Regions from separate parts of the Peribacillus sp. JNUCC41 genome, predicted to be linked through region 3. Evidence: riboswitches for the same ligand, from Rfam matches in the RefSeq annotation. Region 3 holds a riboswitch; each other region holds the start of a gene.
What was found. Region 3 has a riboswitch for preQ1 ahead of JNUCC41_RS11355 (QueT transporter family protein). Riboswitches for the same ligand answer to the same signal wherever they lie in the genome.
Positions count from the first base shown of each region.

Region 1: it holds a riboswitch for preQ1, as region 3 does, so the genes downstream of both, JNUCC41_RS02175 (VUT family protein) here and JNUCC41_RS11355 (QueT transporter family protein) in region 3, are expected to answer to the same signal.
Region 2: it holds a riboswitch for preQ1, as region 3 does, so the genes downstream of both, queC (7-cyano-7-deazaguanine synthase QueC) here and JNUCC41_RS11355 (QueT transporter family protein) in region 3, are expected to answer to the same signal.

Region 1 is NZ_CP062163.1:439,720-442,995, forward strand. It holds gene JNUCC41_RS02155 (PadR family transcriptional regulator) at 1-250, shown strand, start outside; gene JNUCC41_RS02160 (hypothetical protein) at 409-639, shown strand; gene JNUCC41_RS02165 (hypothetical protein) at 758-946, shown strand; gene JNUCC41_RS02170 (hypothetical protein) at 997-1,146, opposite strand; gene JNUCC41_RS02175 (VUT family protein) at 1,167-1,709, opposite strand; PreQ1 riboswitch class I at 1,760-1,802, opposite strand; gene JNUCC41_RS02180 (SRPBCC family protein) at 2,019-2,495, shown strand; gene JNUCC41_RS02185 (SRPBCC family protein) at 2,539-2,979, shown strand; gene JNUCC41_RS02190 (HD domain-containing protein) at 3,219-3,276, opposite strand, start outside.
Region 2 is NZ_CP062163.1:445,884-449,159, forward strand. It holds gene queE (7-carboxy-7-deazaguanine synthase QueE) at 1-415, opposite strand, end outside; gene queD (6-carboxytetrahydropterin synthase QueD) at 408-878, opposite strand; gene queC (7-cyano-7-deazaguanine synthase QueC) at 878-1,543, opposite strand; PreQ1 riboswitch class I at 1,599-1,641, opposite strand; gene JNUCC41_RS02225 (methyl-accepting chemotaxis protein) at 1,827-3,276, shown strand, end outside.
Region 3 is NZ_CP062163.1:2,307,678-2,310,953, reverse strand. It holds gene JNUCC41_RS11365 (hypothetical protein) at 1-642, opposite strand, end outside; gene JNUCC41_RS11360 (YbaK/EbsC family protein) at 773-1,294, opposite strand; PreQ1 riboswitch class I at 1,465-1,509, shown strand; gene JNUCC41_RS11355 (QueT transporter family protein) at 1,516-2,001, shown strand; gene JNUCC41_RS11350 (TVP38/TMEM64 family protein) at 2,123-2,779, shown strand; gene JNUCC41_RS11345 (PAS domain-containing sensor histidine kinase) at 2,895-3,276, shown strand, end outside.

The DNA of each region.
Region 1 (3,276 bases), 1.9 Mb from region 3:
CGGCTATGAAATCACGAAGATCTTGAAGGAAATGAGCATGGGAAAATATCAAATAAGTGAAGGCACCCTCTACTCCGCCCTTAAACGATTAGAAAAAAAAGAATTCATAACAGGCCATTGGAAAGAGTCAGATTCAGGCCGCAGGAAATATTATCACGTCACCGAAAATGGACAAACCGAACTTGAACGGAAACGAGAATGCTTTTACTTCCTGGAAAATTTAGTCCGGAAAAGCGCAGAGCAATTCTAAACAAAATAAAAAGCTCCCTGCACCCATTACTTGGAGGCACAGGAAGCTTTTTTTTGCCGAATTTGGGCTGTTTACTCGTGAATTCATACCGCATTCATGATTTTCGTACCGTTTACTCGTGAATTTCGCACTTTTACTCGTGAATTCATACTGCACTCATGATTTCGCACCTTTTACTCGTGAATTTCGCACTTTTACTCGTGAATTTTGCTGTTTTACTCGTGAATTTCGCACTTTTACTCGTGAATTCATACTACACTCACGATTTCGCACCTTTTACTCGTGAGTTTGGCACTTTTACTCGTGAATTTTGCTGTTTTACTCGTGAATTTTGCTGTTTTACTCGTGAATTCATACTACACTCACGATTTCGCAACGTTTACTCGTGAATTTCGCACTTTTACTCGTGAATTCATACCGCATTCATGATTTCGCACCTTTTACTCGTGAATTTTGCACTTTTACACGTGAATTTTGCTGTTTTACTCGTGAATTCATATTACACTCATGATTTCGCAACGTTTACTCGTGAGTTTGGCACTTTTACTCGTGAATTTTGCTGTTTTACTCGTGAGTTTCGCACTTTTACTCGTGAATTTCGCACTTTTACTCGTGAATTCATACTACACTCACGATTTCGCACCTTTTACTCGTGAATTTCGCACTTTTACTCGTGAATTCATACTGCACTCATGATTTCGCACCGTTTACTCGTGAGTTACTCTATTCACGCAACAAAAAAAGACCTAATTAGGTCTTTTTTTGTCTATTCCTTTATGCTTGCGATAATTGGCGCAAGAGAGCTTCATGCAATCCCCTTGAACATGCGGGCCATATTTTTCACGAAAGGCCTCGAGGCAATAGCATTTATCTTCTTCTTTTTTGGTTCCATCCATCGAGTGCATCCCTCCTAGCTTTAACTGGAGACTACACGTTTCTCCAGCTCTACGTTGATTCGTCCCAACAGTACGGCACCAATTGACTGAATGATCGTTTTAACGATGATTTGGCCGATGACCGCAGCGGGTACTGCTTCCCATGGCAATATATTGGCACCCAATGGACTTAGGCCAATCACGACAAATATCACCGAATCGAAAAACCCTCCAACGATTCCGCTGTAAAACACTCTCCAACTCATCGGGAGTTTTAAACGGGTATATATTTCGGTATCCGCTGTTTCTGCGACCATGAACGATAATGCGGAAGCAAATACAATCAATAACGTATCTCCTAATAAAAATGATACACACGCAGATAAAATAAGTGCAATGACGATACATATATAGGTTTTTGCGCGGCCGAACTTATTCTGGACGAGATCTCGAAAGATGAAGGTTCCCCCGATGAGCAATGTACCCATTGGAATGATGAACATGCCAAAATGTAAGGGCGCAAAAGCTGCTGTAACCACATTCGCCGTGATGATGGATACTAAATACAATAAAATTCTTAACATTTATTAATTCTCCTTATACAGAAAAAACAGCACCCTAAGAAAGAGCACTGTTCCCCTTAGTTTTTTTGAGAGGGTAGCTAGAACCTCTTCCGCCCGAGCGGATTATCATTTTCCTTATTTATCGTAGCTTGAAAGCGATTGGAAATCAAGAAGTTTCCATATCGCTTGTATCGGACAATGGTCAATGCAATGACTCTGCCGACTTTTGTCGCAGAAAACTGCTTGAAGGGCAGTATATGAAAAGCCGACAATGATTGATAGAATAATGTTACGATCTTGATATGAAGTATAAACGCGAGGAGGAAAAAGATGATGAAAAAACCATCGTTTGTTCATGCTATTTATATCGCGACCACACCAGAGAAGCTTTGGGAAGCCCTGACGAGCGGTGAAGTCACGAAGAAGTACCATTTTGGATGCCAAGTCCAGTCTGACTGGCAAGAAGGCTCAAGCGTTAAATATATGCTGGAAGATGGGCGTATTACTGATCATGGTAAAGTACTCGAGTGTGAGCCGCTGCACCTGCTCTCGTTCACTTGGAACATGACAGGAGAAGAAACACCTCGCGAGCAGCCTACTCGTGTCACTTTTATACTGCAGCCCATGGATGATACGACTGTGAAGTTAACGCTTAGGCATGAGGAGCTTTTGGAGACGGATTTTATATATGATGATCATACCTTTGAAGGCTTGAATAATGGATGGCCAGCGATTCTAAGTAACCTGAAGAGCTTGCTTGAAACTGGACGGACCCTGCCGCCGATAACAGTAGATCGGGATAATTAAGTAACAGTGGAAAATTTAAAAAAATCGAAAGAGAGTGATAGTGATGGATACGCAAATAATCACGAAATTCACAATAGTCAAACCAACAAATGAAGTGTTTGAAGCCATAGTGGACCCAGAAAGAATCGGGAATTTCTGGTTCTCATCGAGTTCTGAAAGATGGGAACAAGGCAGGACGCTTACATTGAGATATAACGAATACGATGCTGAAGTGGTTATTAATGTATTGGAAGTAGAGGAAAATAGGAAAATCGTGTTCGCATGGGGAGGAAATGATCAAGAAACGATAGTTACAATTACCCTAAAAGAGTCGGATAAAATGAGTACAATTATTGAAGTGAACGAATCAGGTTTGAAAGAGGACGACCCCGAATTGATAAATAAAATGATAGGACAAAAGGAAGGTTGGGTTTATACATTAACGTGTTTAAAGGGTTACTTAGAAAATGGGGTTAATACTTTGAGAGCATCCATAATTTTTTAATTTTTAAAGGGTGCTGGTTCAGATTAGATAGATCACTAAAAATGCAGTTGGGCGTCCTGACTCCCGGCACAATGGCACTTAAGATTTTTAAGCATGTTGTTCCTTTTGATAAGTCTTACCTTTTTTCCTTAATCAAGGTCAAAGAAAGCATACAGGAGGAGACCTTAAATGCTTCCGAGAAAAAACTCAAGGATGAATATCCTTGAGTTTTATATTTTCCATATGGTTTAACATAACATTCAATCGGATATCACTTTTAGATATATGCCCTTCGAAGCTTTTTTATAGGCTTCAATT
Region 2 (3,276 bases), 1.9 Mb from region 3:
TAAAGTCCGTGTTCATTTTAGAGCTCGGCGGCTTAGGTGAAATCGTCAGTTCATCAATATCGAGAAACCAATCCTGCCATCGGCTCCCTTGTGTTTCGACACCTATCTTCATTTTATTTTCATGCAAGATCGCTATCAAGCCGTTTAGGTTTTTCAGCAGAGCCGGGTTTCCGCCTGATATCGTCACGAAGGAAAAACCGGAACCCCCAATTCGCTTCAGCTCATCCCATATTTCTCTAGCAGTCATTTGGACTGTATCTTCCTTACCGGTGCCATCCCAAGTAAATGCGGAATCACACCAGGCACATGAATAATCGCATCCGGCCGTCCGAACAAACATGGTTTTTTGACCAATGACCATTCCCTCACCTTGGATGGTCGGTCCGAAGATTTCCATAACCGGGAGTTTACTCACTTTCCATCCACTCCCGTCTGGCTTCTGCATAGCTTGTCGGCGTTTCGTATAGTCGAACAAATTCGACTCTAGCACCCTCATATTCTTTTAATGAAAGGGCTTCGGCCATTTTTTCATAAATCCAGACAACCATATTTTCAGCTGTTGTATTCATGAGCGGCAGGGTTTCATTCAAATAACGATGATCCAGGTGGATTTCAATTTCATTTTTCCATATATCCTTGATGTCCCCGAAATCTATCATCAAACCGCGTGAATCCGTATATCCGCTCAATCCGAATATGACCTTATATGTGTGGCCATGCAGGTTCTTGCATTTCCCTTCATAGTCATGCAGATGGTGCGCCGCGTCAAAGGTGAATTCCTTACTCACGAGAACCCTCTTGGTTGTATACTTCAATTGGCTGCGCTGAATGTCTTCATCTATTTTTTGGAGTTTATCCACTATTGTAAAACCGTACATCATGAAAGCACCTTCCGTCTGCTTACATAGTCATCCAGTCCTTTTTTCCGCAGATTACATGCCGGACAATCTCCACAGCCGTCGGAGATGATTCCGTTATAGCAAGTCAGGGTCTTTTCGCGGACAAAGTCGAAGGCGCCAAGCTGATCCGCAAGCTCCCATGTTTCTTCTTTATTAAGCCACATTAGCGGCGTATCAATCACGAATGACTGGTCCATTGACAAGTTCAAGGTCACATTCAACGATTTAATGAATACATCGCGGCAGTCAGGATATCCGCTGAAATCCGTTTCACAGACACCGGTGACAATATGTTTAGCGCCAATCTGACTCGCCAGCACTCCTGCAAACGAAAGGAACAGCAAATTCCTCCCTGGTACGAAAGTCGACGGCAACTCCCCTTCTTCTCCATCCTCAACTGCAATATCACTTCTCGTCAATGCATTCGGTGCCAGTTGGTTCAACAGCGACATGTCAAGGATATGATGGTTCACGCCCAATTCCTTGGCGATGTTTTGAGCGCATTCGATTTCCAAGCTATGCCGCTGATTATAATCGAACGTCACCGCTTCCACTTCCTCAAATCTCTCCAATGCCCAGAACAGGCACGTCGTACTGTCCTGACCTCCGCTAAACACAACCACTGCCTTTTCTTTCTTCTTCATTTCTATAAAACTCCTTTTTACGGAAAAAAACAGCACCCTAAGAATAGAGCACTGTTTCTCCTTAGTTTTTTTGAGAGGGTAGCTAGAACCTCTTCCGCCTTAACGCGGAATATTATATTTTTCCAAGTCAATAGTAACTTGAAAACGATTATAAATCAAGATGAATAGATTTAGTGAATAGTAGAGCTGATGGAAAATTTGGTTATCTTTTCATTGCTTAAATATCCCATTATCCGTCCGATAAAATAGTGTGATTAAAATATCGATAAAGGGGTCCATTAATTTGAAAAGCATTAAAGGAAAGGTATTGGTGGCATTTTCACTCATCATATCTTTATGTGTCATCTTAGGAGCATTCAACATTTACAGCAGCAACAAGTCACTGGTATATTCCCAGGATATCATCGAAAAGGAACTTCCGCTTCTTATCCAAGATGAAAAGCTGCTATATAATCTAGCACAAAGAACCGCATTCGCCCGAGCCTATATTCTATATGGTGACAAGAGTTATAAAGAAAGGTTCTTACAATATACTGAAGACAGCAAGGTCATCCAGGAAGATCTCCTGGCTTCGAGCGACTCTGATAAAGTGAAGGCATTGATCGAGAAAAGCGGGGATTGGAGGTTGATGATTGTCGACCGGGTATTTCCACAATATGAAAAGGGAAATGAAGAACGAGCGAAAGAGATACTCAAAAATGAAGTGGCGCCAATCAGCAATGAAGTAATGGAGGGTTTCAAGGAGCTTGCTTCGGAACGCGAGGAATTGATTGTCGCTTCAGGTGAAACCGTCATCGCAAGCGGGAAATCGGTAAAGACGACAAGTATCATCATATCCATTGCGGCAGTCCTTATCGGCCTTCTGCTGGCGCTTGTGACTGCCAACCTCATTACCACCCCCCTCCTTAAAATCAGGGACAGGATGAAAATGGTGGCTGACGGAGAGCTTAATCATGAGCCCCTTGAGCAAAAGTCATATGATGAAATGGGCGAATTAACGGTATCCGCCAACCAAATGCAGAAAAACCTTCGTGATACGATCGAAAAAATGCTCGTTGTATCCGAATCCGTTTCCAACCAAAGTGAGAATCTGACTCAATCAGCAAATGAAGTCCAGCAGGGCAGCAAACAAATAGCCACTACCATGCATGAACTTTCGGAAGGTTCGGAGTCACAGGCCAACCGGGCAGCTGAAGTGGTTCGCATGATGGATGATTTCACCGGCAGAATCGAGTTGGCCCGCCTAGAAGGAGTGGATGTTGCTAAAAGTTCAACCGAAATCCTTTCCTTGACCAAGGAGGGCACCACTTTAATGCGCAGTTCGATCCAACAGATGCAATATATTGATGGGATTGTAAAAAATGCCGTAGAGCAAGTGAAAGGGCTCGATTCCCAATCGCAGCAAATTTCGCAGCTTGTACAGGTCATCAAGAATATATCCAATCAAACCAATCTATTGGCATTGAATGCTGCCATAGAAGCCGCTCGTGCCGGTGAACATGGCAAGGGCTTTGCCGTCGTCGCCGATGAAGTGCGGAAACTCGCTGAAGAGGTCACACACTCCGTTGGGGATATCACCAATATTGTCTCCGCCATTCAAACGGATTCAAAAACAGTCGTCCACTCCCTGGAAGATGGTTATGCACAAGTGGATGAAGGCACGAAACAGATCACGCTCACAGGCCAAACCTTTGAAACAATCAATCACTCTGTCGGGAATATGGAAATGAAAA
Region 3 (3,276 bases):
GATTTGGAAGAAGCGCATCAAATCTTTATCTTTATGTATGATATCGAATTTATCACTGATTTGCAGGCACTCTATTATATTGATATCCTCATTTTTATCGATTCTCCTTCTATATAATTCGGTTGCCTTTTCTAAACGGTCTTCGCTGATCATTGGATACCAGCTTCCATCGCCGAATCTATCCTGGATGATATCGCTCATCCTCATTTCCAATAAAGTAATGTATCCGAATATCAGCATCCTGATCGGAGGCTTTTGAAGGTCAGCATGGGTAATCAACTTTTTAATCGAATTATTCTCTAATACGAACACCCTTGTTTTATTCTTAAAAATCTGGAGAAGCTGGATCAAAGGGGTTGAATCCGAAACCATTTCCCTTGGCGAAAAGTTTCTCAAATATTCGGAAATGGTTCCTTCATCTAGTTCTTGCCTTTCGATATAACCGATGATTTCCCCTTGATCTTGGACTGCCAATATATCAAAATTCTTTTTTTCCAATGCTTTCTGAATATCCAGTGCCAGATCATTTTTATGGCAAAACTCAAGCTCCTGGGCAATGCTCTTAACCGTTATATTTTCTTCATAAAGAGTTTTAAGACTAAGATAGCTACTATTGCTTTTTCTTTCGCTTCCATTTAACATCTTTCAACCTCCGCTTAGGAACACTTTCTGCCCGTTTTCGGCTTTAATCATAGAAAATGTATGCAGCCGCTACTAAAATAAAGTCCACCGTAGTGGACTCAATACCATTCATGTGGATTTTTTGAAACCATCAATGGCCATTAACTGCATTGCCTACTGCCGTTTCCTCATTCCCCTTCTCTTCCCAACCTTTGCATACATCCACCCAATCCTTCGCACCTGAATATTCAAATAATTCAGCGAGTGTAAGTTCTATTGCAGAGTTCGCACTGCCGCAAGCCGGGAACAATGTATCAAAGCGTTTCATCGATACATCAAGAAAAACAGCTAGATCATTTGCCAGACCAAACGGGCAAACTCCTCCGATGGCATGGCCGGTCTGTGCAAGCACTTCTTCAGGTGAAAGCATACGTGCCTTGAAACCGAACGTCTGACGAAATTTCTTATTATCCACTTTCGCGTCCCCTGCGGCAACAACCAAAATGGCATTTTCACCTTCTCCCTTAAAAGAAAGAGTCTTAGCAATCCGCGCTGGGATAACACCGATGGTTTCCGCTGCTTCAATCACCGTAGCACTCGATGTTTCGAACTCCATTACATCGCCTTCCCGATCCCATTGTTTAAAATGGCTTTTGACACTCTCGATCGACATCCTATATTCACTCCTTTGAAGTACATATTGAAATAATATCATCCATCATTGCAATAAATCAAAATCCAATTGAGCTACTCCCCCTGCTTGGAAACTTATAAATTAAAACCATTCTTTACAAATTGACGAAACAAGCTTACATGGGATACTATTAAACATCGGGCAAACGCCTAAACGTGGTTCGTAACCATCCCACGATAAAAAACTAGGGAGAGAGTAAAATGAATGTTCGTACACTCGTAATAAGCGGGTTATTGGCTGCCTTGTATGTGGCGGTCTCATTGGTGTTCCAACCAATATCATTTCAGATGTTCCAATTTCGTGTACCGGAAATATTGAATCATCTGATTGTATTCAATAAAAAGTATATCTACGGTATCGTCGGCGGAGTCTTCATATCGAATCTGCTCTTTTCGCCGATGGTCCCATATGACTTGATTTTCGGGGTGGGGCAATCTCTGCTCGCCTTATTGCTTGTCATTTTTGTTTCTCGGTTCATAAAAGGCATTAAAGGACGGATGATCGCCACGATTATCTTTTTCACGTTCACAATGTTTTTAATTGCAATTGAGCTGAATCTTGCCCTGGGCTTCCCATTCTGGTTAAGCTGGATGACCACGGCTGTCGGTGAATTCGTTGTCCTCTTGATTGGAGCGCCAATCATTTATGGAATGAACAAAAGAATTCAGTTTGAAAAGTGGCTTTAATGGAATCTTCGTGTCGTGAACCCACTATAATGGAAAGAGCTGTCTGCAATGATGCGGCAGCTCTTTTTTTCACTAATGAACTCGAAAATGATAAACTACTAGTAAGAATGGTGGTGGCCCTTTGAAAAAAATCCTGACCATGATCGGTCTATTGGTAATCGCAATATTTATTTTCTATAATGCAGAGTTATTCACTTTGGTTTGGAAAAGTGATCTGGATTCTGTTATTGGCATTTTGAAGGAAAACCTTTTGCTTACATTTATTGTGACATTCGTATTGATGTTTGTACAAAATTCTTTTACAATCATCCCCTTAATTTTGCTCCTGACCATCAATGTCACGATATTCGGATTCATATATGGATATCTATGGAGTTGGTTTACAAGCGTTGTTGCCTCAGGTTTCATTTTTTATGCAGCAAGAAACTGGTTTCAGGAGCTTCTCATACAGAAAATTAGCGAAAAATGGCAAGAAACTGTTGTCGAGCATGGCTTCATGTACGTTTTTACAGGCAGGATTTTCCCTCTGATCCCAACAAGCTTAATTAACTTGGTAGCTGGTGTCAGCACCGTCACTTTCAAGGATTTTTTATTAGCGACGGCACTTGGTAACCTTATTTACTTTTTCTTCCTTTCACTCATTCCATATGGACTGTTATCTGTTGAAATGAACCAATATACACTAGCAGCACTTGCACTCGTCCTCTTACTATTTTTCATTATCTATAAGCGTGCAAAAAAGAAAAAGAAACAAACCTTTTTCAGAAAAAGCAGGTGACCACTTTGGCCCCTGTTTTTTTATTTAGGATTCTGCATATATTTTTTTCCGATAGTTTGTTAAAATGTGTATGTAATTTTACCTTAGAAATGTCTTAAAATCAGGGAGAATCTCCATGTCCAAACGCTCCATCTTAGCAATATATATCCTATCCGGGATTCTTACACTAGTCGTGTTCGACTATTTTTTAACTACAAATATCCAAAACAAAGAGGTCTTCATTCAACTTCAAAGAGCGGAAGGATTTGTTTTCCTTTTATCAATAGGCTTGGTTTTATATCTTTATTTAGCTAAAAGGGAAGAATTCAAGCAATTAAAAGAAGCGGAGCAACGTCGGCGTACACTCATCAATTCAATGGTGGATTTCGTTAACTTCAAGGATGGTGATGGCCGTTGGCTTGAATCCAATACCTTCGGCCTGCAATTATTTCAATTGGAGCATGTAGACTATAAGGGAAAAAGAGACAGTGAGCTCGCGGAATACTCAGAATTTTATA